Regions from separate parts of the Nonomuraea sp. NPDC023979 genome, predicted to be linked through region 2. Evidence: riboswitches for the same ligand, from Rfam matches in the RefSeq annotation. Region 2 holds a riboswitch; the other holds the start of a gene.
What was found. Region 2 has a riboswitch for S-adenosylmethionine ahead of thrC (threonine synthase). Riboswitches for the same ligand answer to the same signal wherever they lie in the genome.
Positions count from the first base shown of each region.

Region 1: another riboswitch for S-adenosylmethionine. It lies ahead of AB0G11_RS00920 (aminotransferase class V-fold PLP-dependent enzyme); the one in region 2 lies ahead of thrC (threonine synthase).

Region 1 covers NZ_JBEZZG010000001.1:166,699-181,461, reverse strand. Annotated here, with positions in the region: gene panC (pantoate--beta-alanine ligase) at 1-393, opposite strand, end outside; gene AB0G11_RS00945 (DUF2520 domain-containing protein) at 443-1,333, opposite strand; gene AB0G11_RS00940 (chaplin family protein) at 1,655-1,894, opposite strand; gene AB0G11_RS00935 (SAM-dependent methyltransferase) at 2,041-3,003, shown strand; gene AB0G11_RS00930 (cytochrome P450) at 3,020-4,210, opposite strand; gene AB0G11_RS00925 (TerC family protein) at 4,210-4,938, opposite strand; SAM riboswitch class IV at 5,044-5,159, shown strand; gene AB0G11_RS00920 (aminotransferase class V-fold PLP-dependent enzyme) at 5,203-6,492, shown strand; gene AB0G11_RS00915 (DoxX family protein) at 6,496-7,224, opposite strand; gene AB0G11_RS00910 (NADH-quinone oxidoreductase subunit D) at 7,326-8,471, shown strand; gene AB0G11_RS00905 (acyltransferase) at 8,468-9,562, shown strand; gene AB0G11_RS00900 (DUF3180 domain-containing protein) at 9,740-10,195, opposite strand; gene folK (2-amino-4-hydroxy-6-hydroxymethyldihydropteridine diphosphokinase) at 10,192-10,695, opposite strand; gene folB (dihydroneopterin aldolase) at 10,692-11,084, opposite strand; gene AB0G11_RS00885 (nuclear transport factor 2 family protein) at 11,047-11,493, opposite strand; gene folP (dihydropteroate synthase) at 11,490-12,296, opposite strand; gene folE (GTP cyclohydrolase I FolE) at 12,443-13,021, opposite strand; gene ftsH (ATP-dependent zinc metalloprotease FtsH) at 13,018-14,763, opposite strand, start outside.
Region 2 covers NZ_JBEZZG010000031.1:72,173-86,935, reverse strand. Annotated here, with positions in the region: gene otsB (trehalose-phosphatase) at 1-63, shown strand, start outside; gene AB0G11_RS38020 (hypothetical protein) at 99-683, shown strand; gene AB0G11_RS38015 (trehalose-6-phosphate synthase) at 688-2,112, opposite strand; gene AB0G11_RS38010 (RNA polymerase sigma factor) at 2,179-2,733, shown strand; SAM riboswitch class I at 2,819-2,959, shown strand; gene thrC (threonine synthase) at 2,973-4,202, shown strand; gene AB0G11_RS38000 (MoaD/ThiS family protein) at 4,227-4,502, shown strand; gene AB0G11_RS37995 (cold-shock protein) at 4,750-4,950, shown strand; gene groL (chaperonin GroEL) at 5,245-6,873, shown strand; gene AB0G11_RS37985 (nuclear transport factor 2 family protein) at 7,061-7,495, shown strand; gene AB0G11_RS37980 (NAD(P)-dependent oxidoreductase) at 7,524-8,204, opposite strand; gene AB0G11_RS37975 (NAD(P)-binding domain-containing protein) at 8,129-8,422, opposite strand; gene AB0G11_RS37970 (MerR family transcriptional regulator) at 8,481-8,882, shown strand; gene AB0G11_RS37965 (DoxX family protein) at 8,890-9,240, opposite strand; gene AB0G11_RS37960 (LysR family transcriptional regulator) at 9,332-10,234, shown strand; gene AB0G11_RS37955 (GNAT family N-acetyltransferase) at 10,585-11,013, opposite strand; gene AB0G11_RS37950 (YbhB/YbcL family Raf kinase inhibitor-like protein) at 11,057-11,587, opposite strand; gene AB0G11_RS37945 (AAA family ATPase) at 11,667-13,667, opposite strand; gene AB0G11_RS37940 (hypothetical protein) at 13,792-14,130, shown strand; gene AB0G11_RS37935 (DNA repair helicase XPB) at 14,330-14,763, opposite strand, start outside.

The sequences.
Region 1 (14,763 bases), on a different contig from region 2:
CTTGAGCACCACCGTCAGCATCCCGTCGAAGTGCCCCGGCCGCACCGCACCCTCGACGACCCGGCCCATCTCGCCGGACCGCAGGCTCACCTGCCGGTCCGGGTGGTACATGTCCTCGGCGGCCGGGGCGAACACCACCTCGACCCCCTCGGCGCGGCACACCTCCAGGTCGGCCTCGAACGTACGGGGATAGCGGGAGAAGTCCTCGCCGGGGCCGAACTGCAGCGGGTTGACGAAGATGCTGACCACCACGTGGTCGGCGCGCGAGCGGGCCGCCCTGATGAGGGAGCGGTGCCCCTCGTGCAGGGCGCCCATGGTGGGCACGAGGGCGACGGAGCCGTCACCGCGAGCCTTGATCAGGTCGGTGCGGTTCCTGGCGACGATGGGGTCCATGAGGCGGCCTCCGGGGGCGTCATGCGGATCCGTGCCATGCCGGTCACGGTCACGTCCATATGTTGCCACCCAGGGCGTCGAGCAAGCGTTCGGCCTCCTCCGGCTTGAGCAGGCCGGCGGCCAGCGCCCGGTCAGCGGTGAGCCGGGCCAGCGCGACGTAGGCGTCGGCCGCCTCCGGCGCGGCCAGGATGAGCGCGTCGACGTGCTTGCGCACGGTGCCCGCGTCGCCCCGCACCACCGGGCCGGTCAGCCCGCCGATGCCGAGCCGCAGCACGTTGTCGAGGGCGGCGCCGAGCAGCGGCCCGAGCATGCGGCCCGGGTGCTCGACGCCGATGCGGCCCAGCAGGTCGGACGACTCGGCGATGAGCGTGACCATGTGGTTGGCGGCGCTGGCCAGGGCCGCGTGGTAGAGGGCGCGGTCGGCGTCGGCGATCCACACCGGCTCGCCGCCCATCTCGATGACCAGCGCCTCGGCGATGGGACGCAGCGGCTCGGGCGCGGTGACGCCGAAGGAGCAGCCGGTGATCCGGTTGAGGTCGTCGTCCCTGCCGGTGAACGTCATGACCGGGTGCAGGGCGAACGGCAGCGCGCCCGCCTCGGCGGCCGGTCGCAGCACGGACAGGCCGTAGGCGCCGCTGGTGTGGACGAGCAGCTTGCCCTGGAGGCCGGCGCCGGTGGCGGCCAGGCCGCTGACGAGGTCGGGCAGCGCGTCGTCGGGGACGGTGAGCAGGACGAGCTCCGCCGCCTCGACGACCTCCTCGGGGCGGACGGGCTCGACGCCGAGCCGGTCGGCGGCCCACCGCCGGGAGGCATCGGACACCCCGCTGGCGGCCACGATCCGGTGCCCGGCCTGCGCCAGGGCAGCCCCGAGCGCGGAGCCGACCTTGCCCGATCCCAGCACGCCGACGGCCAGCCGTGCCGGGCGATCTGCTGCGTCCATGTCCCACCCCTGTCGAGCACCCCGGAAGACGCTGCCGCCCAGCGTAACGGCCGAGTTGCCACGGGGGCGTGACCTGGGCTTTGCCGCATGTTGCGTTAGCGACAAAACGGACAAGGGCATATAAACCGTGCACCCCCTGTCGGGAATGATGATGAGGAGAGGGGTACATCGCATTCAGCGGGCGCCGAGTCCTGAGCTGGACCCGACGCCCGCACTGTGACGAACTCCTTGGAGGTGCACCCTGGCCGCCATCGCCGACTGGCCGGCCCGGGTACGGGGCTCGGACCGGTTCACTCTCGGACCGGTCCGAGCTCCGGCATGTCAGCGATGCACGTGAGCGCTGGAGCCCCCCTTGCAGCCGGCGATGCCGACACCGGCGACCCCCACCCCGTTGCCGCAGGCGTTGATCGGCGCGGTGATGGGCAGGAAGAGCTGGTTGCCGGACAGCACGCCGCTGCGTCCGCTGGTGATGTCGCCGTGACCGGGGCCGTGGGCGTAGGCCGGGGCGGCCACCGAGAGCATGCCGAACGCACCCGCGACGACGATGGCTTTCTTGAACACGAGGGACTCCTTTTCGGGACGACTGCCGGATGATGACAATCAGCAGTCACTCGACTACTGTATGTAAACGGTAGCGCAAGATCGCAACACCGCGTAGTAAAGAAATCGCGCCACGTGTTCGCCCGGAGTCGTGAGATAGTCCTGGGATGTGGCTCACCTGGCGCGCCGCCATGCAACGCGCGCTCTATGGCGAGAGCGGCTTCTACCTGCGCGAACGCCCCTCCGGGCACTTCCGCACCTCGGTCAGCGCCTCGGCGGCCTTCGCCGACGCGGTCCTGGCCCTGCTGGAGGAGGTCGACGCCGGGCTCGGCTCGCCCGCCCGGCTCGACCTGGTCGACATCGGCGCCGGCGAGGGCACGCTGGTCCGCCGCGTGCTCGACGCAGCCGGCCCCTCGCTGCGCGACCGGCTGCGCATCACCGCCGTCGACCTGTCGCCCCGGCCCGACGAGCTGCCCGAGCGGATCGCCTGGCAGCCGCGGCTGCCGTCCGGCATCCAGGGCCTGGCGATCGCCAACGAGTGGCTCGACAACGTGCCGCTGGACGTGGCCGAGCAGACGTCCGACGGGCCGAGACTGGTGATGGTCGACACCGAGACCGGCGAGGAGCGGCTCGGCGACCCGCCGCAGGGGGCCGACCTGGAGTGGCTGGCGCGGTGGTGGCCGCTGTCGTGCGTGGGCTCGCGGGCGGAGATCGGCTGGCCGCGCGACGCCGCCTGGGCGGCGGTGCTGAACCGGCTTTCCAGAGGCCGGGCGATCGCCATCGATTATGCACACCCTGTGGATAACCGGCCGATGCATGGCACGCTCACCGGATACCGTGACGGAGCGGTCGTCTCGCCCGTACCCGACGGCACCTGCGACATCACGGCGCACGTCGCGCTCGACGCGTGCGCCGAGGCGGGCCGCAAGGCCGGCGGGATATCCACAGGCTTGTCCACACAGCGGGCCGCGCTGCGCGCTCTGGGCATCACCGGCGACCGCCCGCCCCTCGACCTGGCCCGCACCGATCCGCGGGGTTATCTGCGCGCGCTGGCCCGCGCCTCCGAGGAGGCGGAGCTGATCGATCCGGGAGGCCTCGGCGGGTTCGGCTGGCTCAGCCAGAGCCGGTGATAACGGTCAGAGCCGGTCAGGCGACGCTGAGGTCCAGCGACTCCAGGCCGCGGATCACGTACCCCGGCTTCCACACCGGCTCGCGGACCAGCTCCAGCTTCGGCGCCCGCTCCAGCAGGGCGCCGAACGACTCGATGAGCTCGATCCTGGCCAGCGGCGCGCCCAGGCAGAAGTGGATGCCCGCGCCGAAGGAGATGTGCGGGTTGTCCACCCGGCCCACGTCCAGCCGGTCCGGGTCGTCGAACACCTCGGGGTCGCGGTTGGCCGAGCCGAACAGCAGCGCCACCTCCACGCCGCGCGGGATGGCGACGCCGCCGACCTCGATGTCCTCCAGCACCCAGCGCTCGAACATCTGCAGCGGCGTGTCCCAGCGCATCAGCTCCTCGACGGCCGTCGGCAGCAGCGAGCGGTCGGCGCGCAGCCGCGCCAGCTCGCCCGGGTTGCGGAACAGCGACCACCAGCCGTTGCCCGTCACGTTCACCGTGGCCTCGTGACCGGCGTTGAGCAGCAGCACGCAGGTGCCGACCAGCTCGTCCTCGGTCAGCTCGTCGATCGCCGCGAGCGCGCTGATCAGGTCGTCGCCGGGCCGCTCCTTGCGCTCGCGGGCCAGCTCCTTCAGATACGCCGCGAACTCCGACGCCGCCCTGACGGCGGTGTGCTGCGCCTGCTCCGACGGGTTCAGCTCGTACATCCCGCAGATGTCGGCCGACCAGGGGCGCAGCAGGTGGCGGTCGGCGTCGGGGATGCCGAGCATCTCGGCGATCACCGTCACCGGCAGCGGCTCGGCGACCTCGGCGATCAGGTCACCGCCGCCCCGCTCCACGTACGCGTCGACCAGGCCCTCGGCGATCGCGCGCACCCGCGGGCGCAGCGACTCGACCATGCGGGGCGTGAACGCCTTGGAGACCAGGCGGCGCAGCCGGGTGTGCACCGGCGGCTCCACGTCGAGCATGCCCGCGCGGATCACCCGCCAGAACGGCTCCTGGAACTCCGGCTCGGGCTCCTTGCCGAACTCCTCGTGCGTCGCCACGTGCAGGTACGACCTGCCCAGGCGGCGATCCCTGAGCAGGGCGTTCACGTCGGCGTGCCGGGCGACCAGCCACTGGCCGGTCGGCTCGAAGAAGCTCACCGGCGCCTCGCGCCTCAGCTCGGCGTAGACGCCGTACGGGTGAGCGACGAAATCCGGATTCCACGGGTCAAAGCGCACTATTCAATACTAGAAGCTTTCGCCCGCCTGCTCCTCACCCGGATGTTGAGCAGCTCCACGATGACCGAGAACGCCATCGCGAAGTAGATGTAGCCCTTCGGGATGTGCTGGTCCAGCCCCTCGGCGATGAGCACCACGCCGATCAGCACCAGGAACGCCAGCGCCAGCATCTTGATGCTCGGATGCGTGTCGACGAACCGGCTGATCGGCCCGGAGGCGAACAGCATCACCAGCACCGCCACGACCACCGCCGCGATCATCACGCCGAGCTCGTCCACCATGCCGACCGCGGTGATCACCGAGTCGAGCGAGAACACCACGTCCAGCACCATGATCTGCGCGATCACTGAGGCGAACGACGCCGCGACGGCCTTCTTGCCGTCCTTCTCGCCCACGTCCATCGTGTGGCCGATCTCGGTGACGCTCTTGGCGAGCAGGAACAGCCCGCCCAGCAGCAGGATCAGGTCCCGTCCCGATATCTCCTGCCCCAGCACCTCGAACAGCGGCTCCGTGAGCCGCACCACCCACGACAGGGCCAGCAGCAGGAGCAGCCGGCTGATCAGGGCCGCCGCCAGGCCGAGCACCCGCGCCCTGTCGCGCTGCTCCGGCGGCAGCTTCCCTGCCAGGATGGAAATGAAGATGATGTTGTCGATGCCCAGCACGATCTCCAGGGCCACAAGGGTGAAGAACCCTATCCAGATCTGGGGATCTGCCACCCAGTCCAACATCGGTTACCTCCTGCTATCGGGGGATGTCGAGGAAGCAACGAGTCAACGGGCCGATAAGTTCGCGGTTGCGTTTTACGGGTGGGTGTCGGTTATAGTGCCGACGTAGGTCATGAGTGCCAGCGCCAAGCCCCGGCTCGCTGGCCGGCAACCCTCGCGTCCGCGGCGGGGTGCCCCGGGTGAAGACCTGGTCCGTCACGAGGTGTGGCGGGCAAGCGCGGGCTCACTGGCTGCTCCAGGGGTCCGATGACCCCGAGGAGGTTCGCCGTGTCCACCCTGACGATCTTCAACGCCGCCCGCACCACCGCCGCCGAGAAGCCGGCCCCCGTCCAGCAGGCCCGCGCCATCCCCGCCGTCGTCGGCGCCGACCTGGAGGTGCCAGTCAAGGGCGGCAAGCTCGTCGGCTACGCCAACCTCGACTACGCGGCCAGCGCCCCCTGTCTGGAGCCGGTCAGCGCCGCCGTCGCCGCCGCGCTCCCGGCCTACTCCAGCGTCCACCGCGGCGCGGGCTACGCCTCCCAGCTCACCACCGCCCGCTACGAGCAGGCCCGCCACACCGTACGGGCCTTCGTCGGCGCCCGCACCGACGACGCCGTCATCTTCACCCGCAACACCACCGACGCCACGAACCTGCTGGCCGGCTGCCTGCCCGAGGGCACCACCGTGGTCGTCTTCGACACCGAGCACCACGCCTCGCTGCTGCCCTGGCCGGACGCCGTGCGGCTGGCCCCGCCCGCCTTCCCCGGCGAGGCCGTGCGCGCCGCCGACGACGCGCTGGCCGCGATCGACGGACCCAAGCTGCTCGTCGTCACCGCTGCCTCCAACGTCACCGGCGAGCTGTGGCCCATCGCCGCGCTGGCCCACATCGCGCACCGGCACGGCGCCCGCATCCTCGTCGACGCCGCCCAGCTCGTGCCGCACCGGCCGGTCAACCTGACCGCGCTCGACCTCGACTACGTGGCCTTCTCCGGCCACAAGCTGTACGCGCCGTTCGGCGCCGGAGTGCTGGTCGGCCGGCGCGACTGGCTGTCGGCGGGCACGCCGTACCTGAAGGGCGGCGGCGCGGTGCGCTCGGTCGGGGAGAGCACCGAGTGGCACGACGACGCCGAGCCCCGGCACGAGGCCGGGACCCCGAACGTGCTCGGCGCGATCGCACTGGCCGCCGCCTGCGACGCCCTCACCGCCACCGGCTGGACGCCGCTGCTGCGCGAGGAGGAGCGGCTGATCGCCCGGCTGCGCGCCGGCCTCGCCGGCATCGAGGGCGTACGGGAGCTGTCGCTGTGGGGGCCGGAGCACCCGCGCGTGGGCATTGTGTCGTTCACCGTCGACGGCTACAGCGCGCGCGAGGTCGCCGAGGCGCTGTCGAGCGAGTACGGCATCGGCGTGCGGGACGGGAAGTTCTGCGCCCACCCGTTCGTCCGGCACCTGCTCGGCACCGCCGACGGCGGCTGCGAGGACGACACGGCCTCGGCGGTGCGCGCCTCCATCGGCATCGGCACCACCCAGGAGCACGTCGACCGGCTGGTCGGCGCGCTGCGTGACCTGGTCAGCCGCTAGGTCTCAGCGGTTCGGCGGCTTCGGGCGCGTCGGCTGGTCGTTCACCACCGCGTCCACGTCGCGCATGTCCTCCTCGCTCAGCCCGCCCGGCCGGTGCTCGGCCGGGTGCGGACGCTCGGCGGGCTCGGCGGCCTGCGTGCGGTCGTACTCGCTCGCCTGTGTGCGGTCGTAGTCAGCCGCCTGCGTGCGCTCGTGCTCGGCGGGCTGCCGGGGCACCGAGTGCCGTTCGTCCGGGTAGGCGGCCTTCGTGTCGGGCGCCGGCCTGTCCACGGTCGTCGTGGCGCCCGCCGCCGCGTCCCGCTCGGCCGCCCGCCGCTCGGCCCGGCGCCTGTACACGGCGCCGAGAATCCCGTCGAGGCCGAAGCGTCCCCCGCCCAGCGCCAGGAACAGCAGCGACGCCGCGCCGAGCGCTCCGACGAGCTCCCAGCCGCCCTCCTGGACGAAGATGCCGTTCGGCGCGTGCACGAACACAGCCGCGCCGATCATGCCGATGAGCAGCACCAGCGCGGCCGGCCGCACCAGCAGGCCGAGGATCAGCAGGATGCCGCCGACCGTCTCGGCCACCGTGACGAACGCGGCGGCGAGCTGCGGCATCGGCACGCCCGACTCGGCGAACATGCCGCTCGTGGCGCCCAGCCCGGCCTGCCACTTCTGCAGCCCGTGCGCCAGGAAGATGACGCCGATCACCACCCGTGCGATCAGGGCGGCGATGTCGAACACAACCCTTTTCATGGTCTTTTCTCCCCCGTTTCCAGTACTCATCCCCCTGGCTGGACCAGCGATGCGCCCCCATACCGTTCCTTGACCGACCCGCCGGTGGCAGCATGGGCCGTATGACGGAACGCGTGGTCGGAATCGGTGCCGGGGCCAAGGAGCTGGCCACCGAGGACATGATCCTGAATATCGGGCCGCAGCACCCGTCGACTCACGGAGTTCTGCGCCTGCGGCTCACTCTTGACGGTGAGCGCATCTCCGGCGCCGAGCCGATCATCGGCTACATGCACCGGGGCGCGGAGAAACTGTTCGAGGTGCGCGACTACCGGCAGATCATCGTGCTGGCCAACCGGCACGACTGGCTGTCGGCGTTCGCCAACGAGCTCGGCGTGGTGCTGGCCGCCGAACGCATGCTCGGCATGGAGCCGCCCGTCCGCGCCGTCTGGGCGCGCACGCTCCTGGCGGAGCTCAACCGGGTGCTCAACCACCTGATGTTCCTCGGCTCGTACCCGCTGGAGCTGGGCGCGATGACGCCCATCTTCTACGCCTTCGACGAGCGCGAACGCATCCAGGCCGTCATGGAGGAGATCTCCGGCGGGCGCATGCACTACATGTTCAACCGCGTCGGCGGCCTCAAGGAGGACCTGCCGCTCGGCTGGCTCGACCGGGTCGCCCAGGCCGTCGCCGACACCCGCCGCCGCGTCCCCGACATCGAGAACCTCATCCACGGCAACGAGATCTTCCAGGCCCGCACCAAGGGCGTCGGCGTGCTCTCCCGCGAGCAGATCCTGCAGTACGGGGTCAGCGGCCCCATCGCCCGCGCCTCCGGGGTCGACATCGACCTGCGCCGCGACCAGCCCTACCTGGCCTACCCCGAGCTGCCCGTCACCGTCGTCACCCGCACCGCCGGCGACTGCCACTCCCGCTTCGAGGTGCTGCTGGAGCAGGTCAAGGTCTCGCTCGACCTGGCCGACGCCTGCGTCCAGCGGCTGCGCGAGCTCCCCCAGGGCCCGATCAACCAGCGCCTGCCCAAGGTGCTCAAGGTCCCCGAAGGCCACACGTACGCCTGGACCGAGAACCCGCTCGGCATCAACGGCTACTACCTGGTGTCCAAGGGCGACAAGACGCCGTGGCGGATGAAGCTGCGCTCCGCCTCCTACAACAACATCCAGGTGCTGCGCGAGATGCTGCCCGGGCACCTGGTCTCGGACATGGTGGCGATCCTCGGGTCGATGTTCTTCGTGGTGGGTGACATCGACAAGTGACCTCCCCTCCGCGACGCGACAGGTACGTCGACTGGCTGCGGGCGCTGAGCCTGATCGTGGTGGTGGTCTGGCACTGGGCCTTCACCATCCTGCAGTGGAAACCGCACGGCCCCGAGCCCACCAGCCCGCTCGGCTTCACCTCCGGGCTGTGGATCCTGACCTGGCTGCTCCAGGTCTTACCCCTGTTCTTCTACGTCGGCGGCCACGTCCACCTGCTGTCGTGGGGCCGGGCGTGCGAGCGCGGCACCGGCCTCGGCCGCTTCGTCTGGCGCCGCCTGCGGTCGCTGGCGATCCCGGCGCTGGGCCTGATCGGCGTGTGGGTCGCCGTCGGCGCCGTCGTCACCTGGCTGTTCGACGTGCCGTGGATGTGGCGGGTGGTGCTGCTCGTGCTCAGCCCGCTGTGGTTCCTCGGCGTCTACCTGGTGCTCATCGCGCTCCTCCCCGTCGCGCTCCTCCTGCACCGCAAGTACGACGTGCTGGCCCTCGTCTGGCTGGGCGGGGCGGCGCTGGTCGTCGACGTGGTCCGGTTCCGCTACGACGTCGAGTGGGCCGGCTGGCTCAACATGGTCATCGTGTGGGGGCTGGCGCACCAGGCCGGCTTCTTCTACGACCGCATCGTCGCCCTGCCCCGCCGCTACGACGTCGGCATCCTGTGGACCGGGCTGTTCGCCCTGTTCGGGCTCGTCTACTCGGGCATCTACCCGGGCTCCATGGTGGGCGTGCCGGGGGACAAGTGGTCCAACATGGCGCCGCCGACGTTCGTCATCGTCGCGCTGCTCATCTTCCAGATCGGGCTGGTGGAGGTGCTGCGCCCGGCCATGGAACGGGTCCTGGAACGGCCGGGCTGGAACCGGGTCAACGCCGTCATCAACCGTTTCGCGCTGCCGCTGTTCCTCTTCCACACGACCGGCATGGCCATCGCGCTCGGCCTGTCCTGGTGGCTCTTCGGCAGCCTCACGCCCGAGGTGCCGCCGGACGTGTGGTGGTGGCTGGAGCGCCCCCTGGCCGTCGCCGGCCCGCTGATCTGCACCCTCCCGGTCATCTACCTCTTCGGCCGCCGCCCCCGCACCGGGCGGCCGGACACCGGCTGAGGGCCTGTCAGCAGAACTCGGCGGCGAGCACGTCGTCGAAGACGCCCAGGCCGTAGCGGGTGCCGGGGATCCAGCCCTCGGTGGGCACGGTGGCAAGCATCTCGCACAGCAGCTCGGCCGGCAGGACGCGCCCGCCGAACAGTGGCGCCAGACCTACGACGCCAGGAGGACGAGCGGCTAGCCGGGCCGCTGATCCTCCGGATCCTTCGGGACGCGGCAGGCGTGCTCCAGGAAGAGCGCCGCCACGATCAACGCCACGCACGACAGGAACGAGCCCGTCGAGACGAAGAACTCCGACCGCGGCGTCTCCTTGGCGAAGAGCTGCACCGTGTGCAGCGCGAAGCCGCCGAACAGCCCCGCGAACACCGCGCCGCCGTAGGCCGACGCCTTGCCCAGGGCCGCCAGCCGGGCCACCGCCAGCGGCTCGACCGGCTTGGTGCCCGGCTTGCGGGCGATCCGCGCCTTCGTCATCCAGGCGGTGTAGGCCTCGCCGATCGCCAGCAGCAGCATCGTCGGGATCGCCGTCCACGGCACCAGCACCAGATCGACGTAGACCAGCCGCACCACGCCCCAGGCGATCAGCGCGACCACGACGATGAGCCCGACGAGCACGCCGGGCCGGGTCGGCCTCAATCCGGCCTCTGCAGCTTCAGGTCCTCGCGCAACCGCACACCCCGCCGGTCCAGGCCCACGAGCAGGTCGGCCACCCGGCCCCGCCCCGGCAGCTCACCGTCAGGGTCGGCCGCCGCCCACGGCACCAGCACGAACGCCCGCTCGTGCGCCCGAGGATGCGGCAGCGTCAGCTCCGGGTCGTCGCTGACCGTGTCACCCACCATGATCAGATCGACGTCGAGCGTGCGCGGCCCCCACCGCTCCTGGCGCACCCGCCCGAACGCGTTCTCCACGCTCTGCGCCCGCTCCAGCAGCGTGCGCGGCGGCAGCGTGGTCTCCGCCACGACCACCGCGTTCAGATAAGGGCGCTGGCCCCCCGGACCGCCCACCGGATCGGTCTCGTAGACCGGCGACGCCGCGACGAACTCCAGCCCCGGCGCGTCGAACAGCGTGTCGACGGCCCCCTGCAACGTCAGGAACCGCCGCCCCAGGTTGCCGCCCAGGGCGAGGACGACCTTCATGCGCGCCTCCGCTCGATCGTCACCACCACGTCGCCGAACGGCAGCGGGATCGGCGCCGCCGGCTTGTGCACACTCACCTCGACCGACTCGACGAGCTCCCGGGCCAGGCAGACGTCGGCCAGCCGCTGCGCGAGCGTCTCGATCAGGTCGACCGGCTCGCCCTCGACCACCTTGACCAGGTCCTGGGCCAGCTCGCCGTAGTCGACGGTCCTGGCCAGGTCGTCACCGGCCGCGGCCAGCGCGGTGTCGAGGAACAGCGTCACGTCGACGACGAACTCCTGCCCCAGCTCACGCTCGGCCGCGAGCACCCCGTGTCTCCCCCGGGCCCGCAGGCCCTTCAGCGCGATCCGGTCAGCGCTCAAGCTCGCCTTCCTCCTCCTCGTCGTCATCGCCCTGCAGCACCGGCGAGCCGTGGTGCATCCACAGCCGCCAGCCCTGACCCGTGCGGATGTAGACGTTGCTGGCCACCACCTTGCCGGCGGCGAAACTCGACTCGCCCTCCTCGCCCGCGGTGAGGATGTTCTCCACGCAGGTGAGCACGGCCACGTCGCCCAGCACCGTGGTGTTGACGTCGGTGAGCACGAACTGGATGTAGGTCGTGTTGGCCATGATCAGCGCCCACGACCGCAACACCTCCGAGCGGCCCGTCAGCAGGGTCCAGCCGGGATGCACGCAGCTCACCTGGTCGTCGGCGGTGTCCTCGGCCCAGATCTCGGTCATCCTGTCGAGGTTGCCGTCCTCGATCGCGGTGTAGAAGTCCTGGTTGACCGTCTCGATGGCGGCGGTGTCGACGCTCATGTGTTGGCTCCGGCTCTCTTCCATGCTGCGGCCACGCGCACGGCGTCGGCGTTGGGACCTACGTGGTGGACCCGTACGCACCAGGCGCCCTCACGGGCCGCCAGCGCGGTCACGGCCAGGGTCGCGTCGTCGCTGCCGCTGAACGGGCGGGGGGTGCCGTCGGCGCCGGCCAGCAGCCGCCCCAGGAACCTCTTGCGTGAGGCCCCGATGAGCAGCGGATAGCCGAGCTCGGCGAGTTGCTGCGTGCCGGCCAGCAGCGCCCAGTTGTGCGCCGCGTTCTTGGCGAAGCCGAGGCCGGGGTCGAGCACGATCTGCTCCTCGGACACGCCCTCGGCGAGCACCAGGTCGACCCGCTTGGCGAGCTCCTCGCGCACCTCGGTGACCACGTCGTGGTAGACGGCGCGGCTGTCCATGTCCTGACTGTGGCCGCGCCAGTGCATCACCACGTAGGGGACGCCGGTGGCGGCGACCACGCGCGGCATGGCGGGATCGGCCAGGCCGCCGCTCACGTCGTTGACCAGCCGCGCGCCCGCCTCGACGGCGGCCCTGGCCACCTCGGCGCGCATCGTGTCGACGCTGACGGCCACGCCCTCCGCGTTGAGCGCCCTGATCACGGGCACCACGCGGGCCAGCTCTTCCTCCAGCGACACCCTGGCGGCGCCCGGCCTGGTGGACTCGCCGCCCACGTCGACGATGTCGGCCCCCTCGGCGACCAGCTCCAGGCCGCGGCGGATCGCCACGCCCTCGTCGAACCAGAGGCCGCCGTCGGAGAACGAGTCAGGGGTCACGTTGACGACGCCCATGACAAGGCACCGGTCCTCGTCGCCCAGCCCCGGCACTCTCGTCATGAGGCCAAGCCTAGGCGCTCGCCCATACCTGGTGATATCGCGGGTCCCTGGTTGTGGATAACGATCCATCCCCGGCGGAATGCATGCGGCGCGGTCAGGCGTCAGCGTCCCAGGATCAGCGCCATCGCCTCGGCGCGGGTCTTGTCGCTGGTGCGGAAGTCGCCCCGGACGGCCGACGTGACGGTCTTGGCGCCGGGCTTGCGCACGCCCCGCATGGTCATGCACAGGTGCTCGGCCTCGACCACGACGATGACGCCGCGCGGCTCCAGCACCCGCATGATCGCGTCGGCGATCTGCGACGTCATCCGCTCCTGGACCTGCGGCCGGCGGGCGAACACGTCGACCAGCCTGGCCAGCTTCGACAGGCCCGTCACCTGACCCTGGTCGTTCGGGATGTAGCCGACGTGGGCCGACCCGTAAAAAGGCACCAAATGGTGCTCACAGGTTGAGTAGACCTCGATGTCCTTGACCAGCACCATCTCGTCGTGGTCGACGTCGAAGACCTTGTTGAGCACGTCTTCCGGGGTCTGGTGCAGGCCGGAGAACTGCTCGGCGTAGGCGCGGGCGACACGGGCGGGCGTCTCGAGAAGGCCGTCGCGGTCGGGATCCTCGCCGATGGCGTACAGGATCTCGCGGACGGCCTTCTCGATCCGGCCGAAATCTACGTCGTGCGGCTTCACGCACTGTCCCCGGAAGGCAGCGCGTCCTGGTGGCCCGAGGTGAGCGAGCCGTTGGCCGACTGCTCCTTCGGCGTCAGGATCGGCGGCCGGTCGGAGGGCAGCCGCTTGCCGTAGCCCGCGTAGGAGGGACGGTGCTCCTTGACGACCACCGGGGAGAAGATCTCCAGCACCTGGGCGCGGGAGAGCGTCTCCTTCTCCATGAGCTCGAGCACCAGGTTGTCGAGCACGTCGCGGTATTCGACCAGGATGTCCCACGCCTGGTCGTGCGCCGTCTCGATCATCCGGCGGACTTCCTCGTCGATCGTGGAGGCGATCTTCTCGGAGTAGTCGCGCTCGTGGCCCATCTCGCGGCCCAGGAACACCTCGGCCTGACCGCTGCCGAACTTACGGGCGCCGAGCTGCTCGCTCATGCCGTATTCGGTCACCATGCGGCGGGCGACGGCCGTGGCCTTCTCGATGTCGTTGGAGGCGCCGGTGGTGGGCTCGTGGAAGACGAGCTCCTCCGCCGCGCGGCCGCCCAGCAGCATCGCGAGCTGGTCCATCATCTCCGACCTGGTGGCCAGGAACTTGTCCTCCATCGGCAGCGTCATCGTGTAGCCGAGCGCGCGACCCCGGGACAGGATCGTGATCTTGTGCACCGGGTCGGAGTTCGGCAGCGCGTGCGCCACCAGCGCGTGACCGCCCTCGTGGTAGGCGATCATCTTCTTCTCCTTGTCAGACATGACCCGCGTCTTGCGCTCGGGCCCTGCCATGACACGGTCGATCGACTCCTCCAGCATGTCCATCGTGATCAGCTTCTCGTCGGCACGCGCGGTGAGCAGCGCGGCCTCGTTGATCACGTTGGCCAGGTCGGCGCCGGTGAACCCGGGAGTGCGGCGGGCGATGACGTCGAGGTCGACGCCCGGCGCGAACGGCTTGCCGCGCCCGTGCACCTTGAGGATGCCCTTACGGCCCTCCAGGTCGGGACGGTCGACGGTGACCTGCCGGTCGAACCGGCCCGGACGCAGCAGCGCCGGGTCGAGGATGTCGGGCCGGTTGGTCGCGGCGATGAGGATCACGCCGCCCTTGACGTCGAAGCCGTCCATCTCGACGAGGAGCTGGTTGAGCGTCTGCTCGCGCTCGTCGTGACCGCCGCCCAGGCCGGCGCCGCGGTGGCGGCCGACGGCGTCGATCTCGTCGATGAAGATGATCGCCGGGGCGTTGGCCTTCGCCTGCTCGAACAGGTCACGCACCCGGGAGGCGCCGACGCCGACGAACATCTCGACGAAGTCGGAGCCGGAGATCGAGTAGAACGGCACGCCCGCCTCACCCGCGACCGCGCGGGCGAGCAGGGTCTTGCCGGTGCCGGGCGGGCCGTAGAGCAGCACGCCCTTGGGGATCTTGGCGCCGATCGCCTGGAACTTGGCCGGGGCCTGCAGGAACTCCTTGATCTCCTGAAGCTCCTCGATGGCCTCGTCTGCGCCTGCGACGTCGGCAAACGTGGTCTTGGGGGTGTCCTTGGTGATCAGCTTGGCCTTGGACTTGCCGAAGTTCATCACCCGGCTGCCGCCGCCCTGCATCTGGTTCATGATGAACAGGAAGATCAGCACGATGATGACGATCGGCAGGAAGCTGAGCAGGAGGCTCACCAGGAAGCTCTCCTGGGGCACGTCGGTCGCGAAGCTCTTGGTCTTTTTGGCGTCGACCTGCGCCTGCAGCTCGTCGGTCAGCTTTGCGCCGTAGCCGGTGACCCAGTCAGACTG
Region 2 (14,763 bases):
GACGGGCCTGACGGCGTGGTCGCCCTGCTCAAGGAGTTGACGTCGGCTTTCAGCCGTTCATGAGTGGCTTGCAAGTCGGCTCGGCTACCGTCGGGATCATGCTCAAGCGCTCACTGGCCGTAACCGCCGTCGCCGCCTCCGCCCTCCTCCTGGTCCCCGCCGCCGCCGCGAACGCGGCGCCCGCCCAGCAGCTGAAGCTGCGCGGCGGCCTGACCCTCTATGTGCCGATCAAGTGGAAGGTGTACGGCGGCGGCACCGACTACGTGCACGTCGTGACCGGGAAGTGCGCCCACCCCGGCGGCGGCTTCTTCACCCCCGACTGCAAGGGCTTCTGGATCTTCGGTCCGAAGGCCATCAAGAGCGGCGCCGAGGGCTTCGGGCCCTACAACGCCCAGCGGGGCGGCTACTACCCGGCCTCCGACGTGCAGCGCTGCCCGGCCGACGGGCGGCTACTGCGCGGCGAGCGCATCGGCAGGCACGTCAAGGGCCTGCGCCAGGTCGGGCCCGGCCACAAGGCCCACTACCACGAGTTCACCACCCGCTGCCGGACCCACTCGGGCAAGAGCACCAGGACCAGGTTCACCACCCGCGAGTGGTATCTGCCTGCCACGAAGGTGCTGGTCGTCGACGAGTGGAAGACGCCGGGCCTGACCGACACGCTGCGCAACGCCGACTGGCGGTGACCCGTCAGCCCAGCGCGTCGAGCTGGGCTGCCAGCCAGCGCTGCGGCGGCAGGGCCGTGGCCGCCGCCTCCAGCCGGGCCCGGCGGCGCGTCCGCTCCTCCTCGGGCATCACCAGCGCCCGGTGCAGCGCGCCGGCCGTGCCGCTGACGTCGTAGGGGTTGACCAGCAGCGCGTCGGCGCCCAGCTCGGTTGCCGCGCCCGCCTCCCGCGACAGCACCAGCGCGCAGCGCGGCGACAGCACCGGGCCCTCCTTGGCCACCAGGTTCATGCCGTCGCGGATCGGGTTGACCAGCAGCACGTCGGCCATCCTGTAGGCGGCCAGCGAGCGCGGGTAGTCGTCGTTGACGTTGAGGATCAGCGGGTCCCAGTCCTCGGTGGCGTAGGCGTCCTCGATCTCCTGCGCGCAGCGCTGCACCGAGGCGGTGTACTCGCGGTATTCGGGCAGGTCGTGGCGGCTCGGGTAGGCGAACGCCAGGTGCACCACCCGGCCGTGCCACTCCGGATGCGCGTCCAGGAACTCGCGGTAGGCGAGCAGGCCGCGCACGATGTTCTTCGACAGCTCCGTGCGGTCGATGCGGACGATCAGCTTGCGGTCGCCGACCTGCTCGCGCAGCGCGGCCATGTGCGACTCGACGTCGGGCTCGCCGGCCCGCGCCCACAGCGCCTTGCCGTCGACGCCCAGCCCGTGGACGCCGATCCGGGTGACGCGCCCCTCGTGCGTGACCGTACGGGCCGCGCCGTCGACCTCGGCGCCGAGCAGGGCCGCGCAGCAGTCCATGAACGCCTCCGCCCACCGCCCGGTGAGGAACCCGGCGTGATCGGCGCCCAGGATGCCCTCCAGGACCTCGCGGGCCACCTCGTCGGGCAACAGCGAGAAGTATTCGGGCGGCGCCCACGGCGTGTGGCTGAAGTGCGCGATGCGCAGGTCGGGCCGCTCGGCCCGGAGCATCGCCGGGGTCAGCGTCAGGTGGTAGTCCTGCACCATCACCCGCGCCCCGTGGCCCGCCTCCTCGGCCAGCGCCAGCGCGAACGCGCCGTTGTAGTCGCGGTAGGACTCCCAGTCGCGCTGGAACCTGGTGCCGAACACCGGCGCGTTGGGGATGTCGTAGAGCAGATGGTTGACGAACCAGAGCGTCGAGTTGGCGATCGAGTTGTAGGCGCGGTGGAAGGTGGCCGGCGCGATGTCGAGCATCCGCAGCGCCCCGGTGTCGTAGCCCGCCTGGTCGAGCCGGCCGCCGGGGGCCTGCCGCACCGCGCTGCGGTCGCCGTCGGACAGCGCCGCGCATACCCACAGCACGCCCGCGTCCCGGGCGACTCCGGACAAGCCGGACACCAGGCCGCCGCCGCCGCGTCTCATCGTCAGCTCGCCGTCGTCGGAGACGGTGAACGAGACCGGGCCTCTGTTGGAGGCGAGCAGGACGCTGTTCATCGACGCTCCCAGGAGTTACGACGAGGAGATGTCACGGAGGTGTCTCCCGACCTTAGGATCCCAGCTATGGCGCTAGATGAGGCAACCGAAGAACTCGCCCGCTCGGCCGCCGTAGGAGATCATCGCGCACTCGGCGAGCTCCTGCGCCGGATCGAGCCGGACGTGCTGCGGCACTGCGCCCGCATCCTGCCCTACCACCAGGACGCGGAGGAGGCGGCCCAGGACACCCTGCTGGCCGTCGCCCGCAACATCGGGCGGTTCGAGGGGCGCGCCAGGTTCAGCACGTGGCTGCACATCGTGACCGCCAACTGCGCGCGGACCACGTACCGGTCGCTGAAGCGCAGGGCGGCGGAGCAGAGCTCCGACGAGCTGCCCATGCAGAAGCCCGACGTGCGGCGGGTCAGCGTGATCGCCGGGTCGCGGCTCGACCTGCTCGACGCGATGGAGGCGCTGGAGGCCGACAAGCCCGACCTGGCGCAGGCCCTGGTGCTGCGCGACATCGTCCAGCTCGACTACAGCGAGGTGGCCGAGCAGCTCAACATCCCGCTCGGCACGGCCAAGTCGCGCATCCACCAGGCCCGCAAATACGTGCAGGCGGCGCTCGGCGAGGACTATCGGTGAGACCGGTTGTCTCGCGGAGTGAGACGACTGGTCAGTTCACGGCTCGGATTGGGTAGAGTCCGAGTCAGCAACTCCAACTGAATATTGCTCATCCAGAGGGGTGGAGGGACCGGCCCTGCGAAGCCCCGGCAACCCTCCCGGCTTGTGACTCGCGACCTGCGAGGCCGACCGGGACAGGGTGCCAATTCCGGTCCGTGGTCAGGGTGGCCGCGGACGAAGATGAGGGAAGGCCTCGCTTCATGTCGCTCGACTTCGGTCCCGCCGTCGCTCTCTCCTGCCGCGAGTGCGGCACCCGCTACCCGCTGGGCCCCAGCTTCGCCTGCCTGGAGTGTTTCGGGCCGCTCGAGGCGGCCTACTCCTTCGGGAACGTGACCCGCGCCGACATCGAGTCGGGCCCGGCCAACATCTGGCGCTACCGCTCGCTGCTGCCGGTGCCGGTCGACGTCGCGTCCAAGCCCAACATGAACCCCGGCTGGACCAAGCTCGTCAAGGCGGGCAACCTGGGCCGGGCGCTGGGCATCAAGTCCCTGTACGTCAAGGACGACTCGGGCAACCCCACCCACTCCTTCAAGGACCGGGTGGTGGCCATCGCCGTCGAGGCGGCCCGCAACTTCGGCTTCCACACGCTGTCGTGCTCCTCCACCGGCAACCTGGCCGGCGCGGTGACGGCCGCCGCCGCCAGGGCCGGCCTGGAGGCCTGCGTGTTCATCCCCGCCGACCTGGAGCAGGCGAAGATCGCCATGGCCCGGGTGTTCGGCGGCAAGCTGATCGGCATCGACGGCACCTACGACGAGGTCAACCGGTTCTGCTCGGAGCTCATCGGCGACCCGCTGGGCGACAAGTGGGGATTCGTCAACGTCAACCTGCGGCCCTACTACGCCGAGGGCTCCAAGACGCTCGCCTACGAGATCGCCGAGCAGCTCGGCTGGAAGCTGCCCGAGCAGATCGTCATCCCGATCGCCTCCGGCTCCCAGCTCACCAAGATCGACAAGGGCTTCAAGGAGCTCATCCAGCTCGGCCTGGTCGAGGACAGCCCGTACAAGGTGTTCGGGGCGCAGGCGCTCGGCTGCTCGCCGGTCTCGGCCGCCTACAAGGCCGGCCACGACGTCGTCCAGCCGGTCAAGCCCGACACCATCGCCAAGTCGCTGGCCATCGGCAACCCCGCCGACGGCCCCTACGTGCTCGACATCGCGCGCCGCACCGGCGGGGCGGTGGAGGACGTCACGGACGCCGAGATCGTCGCCGCGATCAAACTGCTGGCCTCGACCGAGGGCATCTTCGCCGAGACGGCCGGCGGTGTGACCGTCGGCGTGCTGAAGAAGCTCGTCGAGACCGGCCAGCTCGACCCCGAGGCCGAAACCGTGGTGCTCAACACTGGTGACGGGCTCAAGACGCTCGACGCGGTCACCGACGTCACCCCCACGGCCGTGATCCGGCCCTCTCTCGACGCGTTCCGCGCGACTGTCTGACAACCAGGAAAGGCGAGATTTACCATGAGCGTTTCTGTGCGGATTCCCACCATCCTGCGCACCTACACCGGCGGTAACGCGGAGGTGAGTGGAGAGGGCGCGACGCTGCGTGACGTGCTTGCCAAGCTCGACTCCGACTACCCGGGCATCGGCGCGCGCATTCTTGATGAATCGGGCAAGATTCGTCGTTTTGTCAACGTTTACGTTGGCGAAGAGGATGTCCGTTTCGCCGAGGGGCTCGACACTCCCGCCCCTGAGGGCACTCAGATCTCCATCATCCCGGCGGTCGCTGGCGGCTGAGAACCCCCCGATCTCCAGAACGACCCTCTAGAAGGCGCCCCATGCGGGCGCCTTCTCTTTTGTGAAATACAAGGTTGAACCAGTTAGCGTGAGGTGAAATACCCGATTTGCCGATTGACTCTGTTGCCAAACGCCTTCCCACAGGTATGGTCGAGTGCGATCGTACGGCTGATATCCATTAGTCAGGCGATTGTGGGTCTCGCGGAGGAATGGGCGGGATCTATGAGCCCAGTAAGAGGAGTCGGAAGTGGCGCAGGGCACCGTCAAGTGGTTCAACGCGGACAAGGGCTACGGCTTCATCGCGGTAGACGGTGGTAAGGATGTATTCGTCCATTACTCGGCAATCTTGATGGACGGGTATCGGTCTCTCGAGCAGGGCCAACGGGTCGAGTTCGAGATCACGCAGGGCCAGAAGGGACCGCAGGCGGAGTCCGTCCGCTCGGTCTGACGTGGTGAGCACGGGCGGCTCGCACGTCAGCGCAGTACGTGCGAACCGCCACCTCTCGTCCCCTCACGTACGGCGGGCTCACGGGCCCGCCGTACCGACGTGACCTGGGGCGGGGTGCTGTCGGCTTGCACTCGACCGGGTAGAGTGCTAAACAATTCGTTGGCACTCTCTGTCGCAGAGTGCCAACCCTGGGATCGAGACGATGGGGTCCGCCGAAGGAGCTGCGGGCCCACATGCCGTCGCGGGCGTCGGCTCGATCGCAGCAGCCACCCTGTGTCTGGGAGGTCTAGCCTTATGGCAGCCAAGATGATCGCGTTTGACGAGGACGCCCGGCGCGGTCTCGAGCGCGGTATGAACCAGCTCGCCGACGCCGTCAAGGTGACCCTGGGGCCCAAGGGCCGCAACGTCGTGCTGGAGAAGAAGTGGGGCGCCCCCACGATCACCAACGACGGTGTCTCCATCGCCAAGGAGATCGAGCTCGAGGACCCGTGGGAGAAGATCGGCGCCGAGCTGGTCAAGGAAGTCGCCAAGAAGACCGACGACGTCGCGGGCGACGGCACCACCACCGCCACCGTGCTCGCCCAGGCGCTCGTCCGTGAGGGCCTGCGCAACGTGGCCGCCGGCGCCAACCCGATGGCCCTGAAGAAGGGCATCGAGGCGGCCGTGGAGCGGGTCAGCGAGGAGCTGTCCAAGCTGGCCAAGGACGTGGAGACCAAGGAGCAGATCGCCTCCACCGCCTCCATCTCCGCCGCCGACCCCGAGATCGGCTCGCTCATCGCCGAGGCGATGGACAAGGTCGGCAAGGAAGGCGTCATCACCGTCGAGGAGAGCAACACCTTCGGCCTCGAGCTCGAGCTCACCGAGGGCATGCGCTTCGACAAGGGCATGACGTCGATGTACTTCGTGACGGACTCCGACCGTATGGAGGCCGTGCTCGAGGACCCGTACATCCTCATCGTCAACTCGAAGGTCTCGGCCAACAAGGACCTGCTGCCCCTGCTCGACAAGGTCGTGCAGTCCGGCAAGCCGCTCCTCATCATCGCCGAGGACATCGAGGGCGAGGCCCTGGCCACCCTCGTGGTCAACAAGATCCGCGGCCTGTTCCGCTCCGTGGCCGTCAAGGCCCCGGGCTTCGGTGACCGCCGCAAGGCCATGCTCGGCGACATCGCCATCCTCACCGGTGGCCAGGTCATCGCCGAGGAGGTCGGTCTCAAGCTCGAGAACGCCACCCTCGACCTGCTCGGCCGCGCCCGCAAGGTCGTCGTCACCAAGGACGAGACCACGATCGTCGACGGCGCCGGTGACGCCGACGCGATCAGCGGCCGCGTGAACGAGATCCGCGCCGAGATCGAGCGCACGGACTCCGACTACGACCGCGAGAAGCTCCAGGAGCGCCTGGCCAAGCTCGCCGGTGGCGTCGCCGTCATCAAGGCGGGCGCGGCCACCGAGGTCGAGCTCAAGGAGCGCAAGCACCGCATCGAGGACGCCGTGCGCAACGCCAAGGCGGCCGTCGAGGAGGGCATCGTCCCCGGTGGTGGCGTGGCGCTGCTGCAGGCCGGCGCCAAGGCCTTCGACAAGCTGGAGCTGACCGGCGACGAGGCCACCGGTGCCGCGATCGTCCGCAAGGCCCTGGAGGAGCCGCTCAAGCAGATCGCGGTCAACGCCGGCCTCGAGGGCGGCGTCGTGGTCGAGCGCGTGCGCAACCTCACCCCGGGTGAGGGCCTCAACGCGGCCACCGGCGAGTACGTCAACATGTTCGAGTCGGGCATCCTCGACCCGGCCAAGGTGACGCGCTCGGCGCTGCAGAACGCCGCCTCCATCGCGGCGCTCTTCCTCACCACCGAGGCCGTCATCGCCGAGAAGCCCGAGAAGACCCCGGCCGCTCCCGCTGGCATGCCCGGCGGCGGCGACATGGACTTCTAGGTCCGATCGCGTTCCACGTGGCGATAGCGTCAGCCCGGTCCGGATTTCCGGCTCGGGCTGATGTGTTTATCGGAGCCGTCCCTAAATAGGGGCGGCTTCTTCTCTTGTGCGCGACAAACAGGTCTGATCCACGCCAGCCAGGTTCCGGTCCGGGTGGAACTCTGGGGCAATGAGCGCTTGGGCAGTCATGGAGAAGTTTTACGCCGCCGAGGCCGCGTACGTCGCCGCCGGCGGATTCGGCAAGGCGTCGTACGACGACGTCGCCGTACACCTCGACCCTGAAGTGGTGCTGCACCAGGCGCCGGGATTGCCTTTCACCGGAACGGGAACCTGGCGCGGGCATGACGGGATGGAACGCTTTCTCGCCGCCTTCAGCGAGGTGTGGGAGTCGATGGAATTCCTGGAGCAGGAGCATTGGGGCGACGACAGCACGGTGGTCGTCCGCAACCGGGTCCGCTTCCGCGCCCGCGCCACAGGGCGGGACGTCGACGCCCTGATCATGCAGCTGATCACCGTACGGGACGGGCGCATGCTCGAATGCCGGCCCTTCTACTGGGACCCCCAGGCCATCGCCGACGCCTGCCCTCCGCCTGTGGGGAGCCGTCGTCACCCTGCGGTCTGAGAGGCGGCGCGGGGACCGGGGACCGCCCTCACGCCTGCTTGAAGATCTCGAACATGGCGAAGTAGTTCTCGCTCCCGTGCCCCTCCGCGATCGCCCGTTCGGCGAGCTCCTTCATCAACCGGGGCTGCTCGGAATGGACGCCCTGTTCGGCGCTGGTCCGGAGGATGTGCTCCAGCGCGTTGAAGTTCATCTGCAGCGTCCCCAGATCCCCCGGATACGCCCCTTCGTCCAGGCTCGGCGCCTGCTGGGCGAGCCAGGCGGGGTTGAGCACCGCGGGCATGAACCAGCCCAGCGCGAGCTCGGAGAACTCGGCCGCCGGCACCCCCGCCGAGCCGACCAGCGCGGCGGCGTGCAGGAACCCGTTCACGGTCGCGTACATCATCTCCAGCATGGCGGTGTTGAACAGGACGGCCAGGCCGGGGTCGGCGCCGAGGTGGCGGGGGTCGCCCAGGAGCGCCAGCGTCTCCCGGTGGCGGTCGAAGACGTCCTGCGGCCCGGCGTACAGGAAGACCGACCCGGGCTCGCCGACGAGCGGCGGGGGCACCATGATCGCGCCGTCGAGGTAGCCGACGCCGCGCCTGGCCGCCCAGTCCGCCGTGTCGCGAGCTTCAGCGGGCGTCCCGGAGGTGAGGTTCACCAGCGTGCGGCCCTGGAAGGCGGCACCGGCGGCGTCGAGGACGCGGTGCGTGGTCGGGTAGTCGTTGGGCACAGGATCGTGACGGGGCTGGCGGCGACGGCCTCGGCGACGGTGGCCGCGCGGCGCGCCCCCTTGGCGGCGAGGGCGTCGGCCTTGCCGGGGGTGCGGTTCCAGACCGTCAGGGTCAGGCCCTTGCCGAGAAGCGTCTCCGCCAGGACCAAGCCCATGGGGCCCAGGCCGACGACGGTGACCGCGGTGCTGTTCTGTCCGGATGGATGCTGTTCTGTCATACACATAGGCTGGACTCTCACATCGGCGTGAGAGTCAACTCGAAGTGGCGGTCGTCACATGCGGATCGGAGAACTGTCGCGGCTCACGGGCGCCAGTGTGCGCTCGTTGCGTTACTACGAGGAACAGGGCCTGCTCCGGCCGTTGCGCCGGCCCAGCGGCTATCGGGAGTATCGCGAGGAGGACGCCGCCACGGTGCGGGGCATCCGGCTCCTGCTCGCCGCCGGGCTCAGCACCACGACGATCGGCGAGGTGCTCCCGTGCATGGTCGACGACGGCGAGATGCTGGCGCCGGCCTGTGGCGGGATGATCCCCGACCTGCTGCGCGAGCGTGAGCGGCTCAGCGCCGCCGCGGCCGACCTCCTTGCCGCCCGTGACCGGCTGGACGCCATCCTCGCGACCACCTCGGCGCTCGATCCCGTGGACCCGTCGGAGTGCGAAGCGATCGCACCGGCCACCTGACCGGGCGTCACCCGGCGGCCCCCAGCACGAGGGACGCGACGGCGAACGCGAGGAAGACCCCCGGGAAGCCGATGTTCCCGAACACCCGTTGCCGGACATGTAGGGCCACCGCCCCCACGAAGAACAGCACGAGCCCCAGAGCGGCGGCGCCCCCCACGAACGGCACCCCCACCAGCCCGAGGAGCAGTCCCACGGCCCCGGCCGCCTTGAGCAGGCCCAGCAGCGGTATCCAGGACGGCGAGATGCCGACAGCCGCGGCGTTGGCCAGGACGGTCTCGGCGCGGGCGAAGTCGGCGACGGCGGCCCAGAGGTTGATCACGATCGTGACCACCGTGACGACCACATAGGCGACGTACATTGCCTTTCCCCCTTTCCTCCTTTCCTCCCGCATCCCAGCCTTGTCCCGCGCCCCCACCGGCGTCCAATACCTGCGTCTATAACCTGGGGGCATGGATGTGGACACGAGGTTGCTGCGCTACTTCGTCGCCGTGGCGGAGGAAGGCAGCCTCACCCGGGCCTCAGCTCGCCTGTACGTGTCGCAGCCGGCGCTGACCAAGCAGATCAAGCAGCTCGAAGCGCTGCTCGGCGCCGAGTTGTTCCATCGTTCCCGGGCCGGGATGTCCCTGACCGAGGCGGGCCTGGCGCTGGCGGAGCGGACGCCCGCCCTGCTGGCCGACTGGGACGTGGCGCTGCGGCGCACCAGGCAGGCGGCCGGCCGGGCGGCCCGCGTGCTGCGGGTGGGCTTCCTGGCCAGCGCCGCCAACGAGGCCACCCAGCGCATCGTGGCGGAGTTCGCCCGTGCCAGGCCGGGCTGGCGGGCCGACCTGCGCCAGGCCGCCTGGTCGAACCCGACGGCCGGGCTCGCCACGGGGGACGTCGACGTCGCCCTGCTGCGCCTGCCGTTCCCCGGCCAGGACGCGCTGCGCGTGGAAGTGCTCTTCTCCGAGCCCCGCTGGGTGGCGCTGCCCTCGGCCCATCCGCTGGCTGCCCGCGACGTGATCGCCTTCGAGGAGCTGTGGGACGAGCCGTTCGTGGCGGCTCCGGTGGAAACGGGCCCGTGGCGGGACTACTGGCTGGCGGCGGACGAGCGCGACGGCCACCCGGTGCGCGTCGGCGCCGTCACGGACCAGCCCGACGACTGGCTCAGCGCCATCGCCAACGGCTACGGCGTCGCCCTGGCCCCGGAGTCCGCCGCCCGCTTCTACGCCCGCCCAGGCGTCACGTACCGCCCCGTCAGCGGCGTCAGCCCCACCCGCGTGGGCGTCGCCTGGACCCCGGCCGACGACGCCAACCCCGTCGTCCAGGACTTCGTCCGCTGCTGCCTGGCGGTCAGGCGAAGCGACTGCGGATGACCGTCCACACCGGCCATGTCCGTGGGAGGGTGGACAAGAGCCGGCGCCTTCGCCAGATCAGCGCCTTCCCTCTCGGGCGGCTGCTTCGGTGGTCGCGTGCAAGGCCCTGGGACTGCCTGCTCCGCATGTGGCGGGGCATCGCTGGGACGTCCCGATTCGGCCGGCGTTCTGGTGGTTGCGGTAAGTACGTAACGCTCGGGGGTGCAGGGGGCCGGAGGCCCCTTGCCGGGGGTGCGGGGGCTTGCCCCCGTTTGGACGCGGCCCGAGCCGCCGGCGCGCGAAGCGCGTGGGTCGAGGACCTTGGGGGTGGGGGCCGGAGACCCTGCGGGGCGGTCCGGGCGGTGGGGCGGTCAGGGCAGGGGCTTGACCCAGCGGGACCACTCTGGCTGGGGTGAGTAGCCGGCGGCGGACCAGGCCGGGTGGGCGAGGGTGTTGTCGTGCAGCACCATGGCGTCGGCCCGGAAGGCGCCGAAGGCGGTGAAGCGGCGTTCGGCGGCGGCGAGCAGCGCGGTGGCGATGCCCTTGCGGCGGTGGGCCGGGTGGACGGCGAGGCGGTACAGGTGTGCCCGCCAGCCGTCCCAGCCGGCGATGAGGGTGCCCGCGAGCGCGCCGTCGAGCTCGGCGATCAGCAGCGCCTCCGGGTCGCGTTCGAGCAGGGCGGTGACCTTGTCGGGGGAGTCGCGGCGGTCGGTGCCTTCGGCGGCGTGGAGCCAGAAGTCCAGGACGGGCTCCACGTCGCCCGGGCCGCCGAACCGGATGTCCACCCCGAGGTCTCTCATGGTTCGCGAACTTATCAAATGGCCGCGAACCGATCAGAGCCGGTCAGACGCCGTAATGGGCGATGATGTGGCCGCGCGCCAGGGTGTTGGCGGTGATGTTGAAGCCGACCGCGGCGGGGGAGGTGTCGCTGTCGACGCCGAGGCTGTCGACCGACAGCGCGTGCACGGTGAAGACGTAGCGGTGCGGGTCGCCGGGCGGGGGCGCGGCGCCGCCGTACTCCTTGGTGTTGTAGTCGTTGCGGGCGTGGACGGCGCCCTGCGGCAGGCCCTTGAACTCGGGGCCGGTGCCGGCGCCGGTGGGCAGCTCGGTCACCGAGGCGGGGATGTCGAACAGCACCCAGTGCCAGAACCCGCTGCCGGTGGGGGCGTCGGGGTCGAAGCAGGTGACGGCGTAGCTCCTGGTGCCGTCGGGGGCGCCGGACCAGCGCAGGGCGGGGGACAGGTTCTGGCCCGTCATGCCCCAGTCGTTGAAGACGTGGAGGTCGTTCAGCCGGTCGCCGTCGGTGATGTCGTCGCTCTGCACGACGAGCGCCGGGGCGGACGGCAGGTGTTCGTGTGGCAGCGGTGCCGGCACGGTTTCCTCCTAGGGGTGATGGCTTTTCCCCGTCATCCTAGGAGCGATCGGCGCCGCTGCCACTGCCCCGCGCGCCGTGTCAGCCGGTGAGCTGGGCGGGCAGGGGTTTGGCGTGCAGGACGGTCAGGGACGTCACGGCACGGGTGAGCACCACGTACAGGCGGGCGAGCCCGCGGGGCTCGGCGTCGACGATGTCGGCGGGCTCGACCACGATCACGTGGTCGTACTCCAGGCCCTTGGCCAGCGTCGCCGGGACGATCAGCAGGCGGTGCTCGTCGGCCGCGTCGGGGTCGAGGACGGCGTGGGCGACGCCGTCGAGCGCGGCGGACGCGGACGCCACCTGCGCGTCGGGGACGATGACGCCGATCGAGCCCTCCTTGGCCAGGGTTTCGGTCACGGCCTGGCGGAGCTCGCCGCCGGGCCGTACCGAGAGTGAGCCGGCGCCGGGGCGCAGGGAGCGGGGGGCGGCCAGGCCGGGGGCGATGGAGGGGAGCAGGCGGGCGGCGTAGTCGAGGACCTCGCGCGGCACGCGGAAGCCGAGCGTCAGCTCGGTGACCTCGCCGGTGTCCTGGCCGAGGTGGCGCAGCACGTCCTCCCAGGAGCTGGTGGACCACGGGGTGGTGCCCTGGGCGAGGTCGCCGAGCACGGTGGCGGAGCCGTTGCGGCAGCGCCGGCCGAGCGCGCGGAGCTGCATCTGCGACAGGTCCTGGGCCTCGTCGACCACCAGGTGGCCGAGTGAGGGCGTGCGTTCGACGAGGTCGGCGAGCTCGTCGAGGAGCGCGGCGTCGGCCGCGGACCATTTCGCGGACTTCCAGCTCCGGTACGGTTTCCGCCAAAGGATCATCTGCTGCTCGTCGGGCGACAAATCGGATTTGGCGGCCTTGGCGAGGAACTCCGCGTCCGACAGCAGCCGATACAGCACCTGCTCCGGCGTCAGCTTCGGCCACACCGCGTCGACGAGCTGCTTGACCGGCTTCGACCGGGCCACCGCGTCCTGCACCCGGTCGTCGGGCGACTCGCCGCGCTGCTCCATCCGTACGAGCACCAGGTGCGCCAGCCGCTGGGCCAGCGCCGCCCGGCCGGGACCGTAGCGGGTGGTGCCGCGCAGCGAGGCGACGATCTCGCGCACCTCGTAGTCGGCCACCCGGTGCCGGTAGGCGCCCTTGGTGAACACCAGGCCCTCTTCGGGCTTGACGATGTGCAGCCACAGGGCGCGTTCGAGGACGGCGGCCATGCGGGCGTCGCCCTTGACGGCGGCGACCAGGGGGTCCTCGGCGGCGGCGTGCTCGCCGAGCAGCCCGGCCACCGTCGTCTGGTCGACCTTGACCTCGCCGAGCGCGGGGAGCACGGAGGAGATGTAGGACAGGAAGGCGCGGTTCGGCCCGACGATCATCACACCGGACCTGGCGAGCCGCTCGCGGTGGGTGAACAGCAGGTAGGCGGCCCGGTGCAGGCCGACCGCGGTCTTCCCGGTGCCGGGGGCGCCCTGCACGCACACGGTCTGGGCGAGCGCGGCGCGGACGATCTCGTCCTGGTCGGGCTGGATCGTGGCCACGATGTCGCGCATCGGGCCGGTGCGGGGGCGTTCGATCTCCTCGGTGAGGATCCTGGAGGGGCCGATGTCGCCGCCCTGGCCGAGCGGCTCGTCCTCGAACGCGGTCAGCGCCCCGCCGTGATAACCGAAGCGGCGCCGCAGCACGACGCCCATCGGGTCGGCCGGGCTCGCCTGGTAGAAGGCCCGCGACACCGGGGCCCGCCAGTCGATCACCAGGGGCCGGCTGCCGCCGTCGTGGACGTGGCGGCGGCCGACGTAGATGGTGGGCGGCAGGTCGTCGTCGGCGCCCCGGTCGAGGCGGCCGAAGAACAGCGGTGTGTCGGGGTGGTCGGCCAGCGCGGCGACCCGCTGGTCGAGCAGCGACTGGAGGATCTGCTGCGACACCCAGTCGCCGGCGGCGTCGGCCGACAGCGACTGCGCGTGGGCGCGCATGGCCTTCAGCGCGGCGCGGGACTCGGCCAGGTGGGCCTGTTCGGCCGCGAGCACGTCGGAGGGTATGTCGGGAGCCAGTTGGTCTGTGGGCATGCGAAAGCGCCTCCCGGTGGTGGTCGGAGGTGGTGGTAACAGGCAGCGAATCCGCCAGTTTAGTGGCCGTGCCGGTGGGCCTCAAAAGCATTTAGCCGGGCGCGCGAGGGGGTAGGAAACCGGCGTGGCGCGCGTCCGGCTCGGCATCTCGCCGATCATTCCCACCGTCGCGAGCTTCCTGCTGGCGGCGCTGTGGGGGCTGTCGGTGTTCGCGGGCTGGGGGCTGCAGGCGTTCTGCTCGGGGACCGAGCTCGCCGCCGACTGCTCGCGCCGGCTCGCCGGGGTGTCCGCGGTGTCGGGGCTGTTCGCCGTCGCCGCCGCGGGCTGCACGCTGGCGGCCTGGCTGGCCGGAGCGGCCCGGCGCGACCCGCGGCTGTTCGGCAGGCTGATGGGAGCGGGGGCCGCGGCGTGGATCGCGGCCGAAGGAGTGCTGTTCCTCGGCGGCCTGCTGCTCCGCACCTAGCTGTAACGAAGCTGGGAAATACCGAAAAATCCGGGCATACCAGGTGCGTTTGTCGGATCATCAGGGTATGTCGCTGCCGGACTGGCAGCGCCGATGAGAGGACGCAGTGAGGGGGGTGGTTCGATTGTCGACGGCCCGCGGAGTCTCGTGGACGTGAGGCACTAGACCTGGCCTGGCCGCTCTTACGGAGCGGCCGGGCTCACACCCCGCCCAGCACGTCGTCGGCGTCGATGATCTGGTACGCGTATCCCTGCTCGGCCAGGAACCGCTGACGATGCGCCGCGAACTCCTGGTCGACCGTGTCACGGCTCACCACCGTGTAGAAGCGCGCGCCGCCCCCGTCGGACTTGGGCCGCAGCACCCGCCCGAGCCGCTGCGCCTCCTCCTGGCGCGACCCGAACGTGCCCGACACCTGGATGGCCACCGCCGCCTCCGGCAGGTCGATGGAGAAGTTGGCCACCTTCGACACCACCAGGACCTGGATCTCCTTGTCGCGGAACGCCTGGTAGAGCCGTTCGCGCTCCTTGATCCGCGTCTCGCCCTTGATGACCGGCGCGTTCAGGTGCTCGCCCAGCTCGTCGAGCTGGTCGATGTACTGGCCGATGACCAGCACCTGCTCGCCCAGGTGCCGCC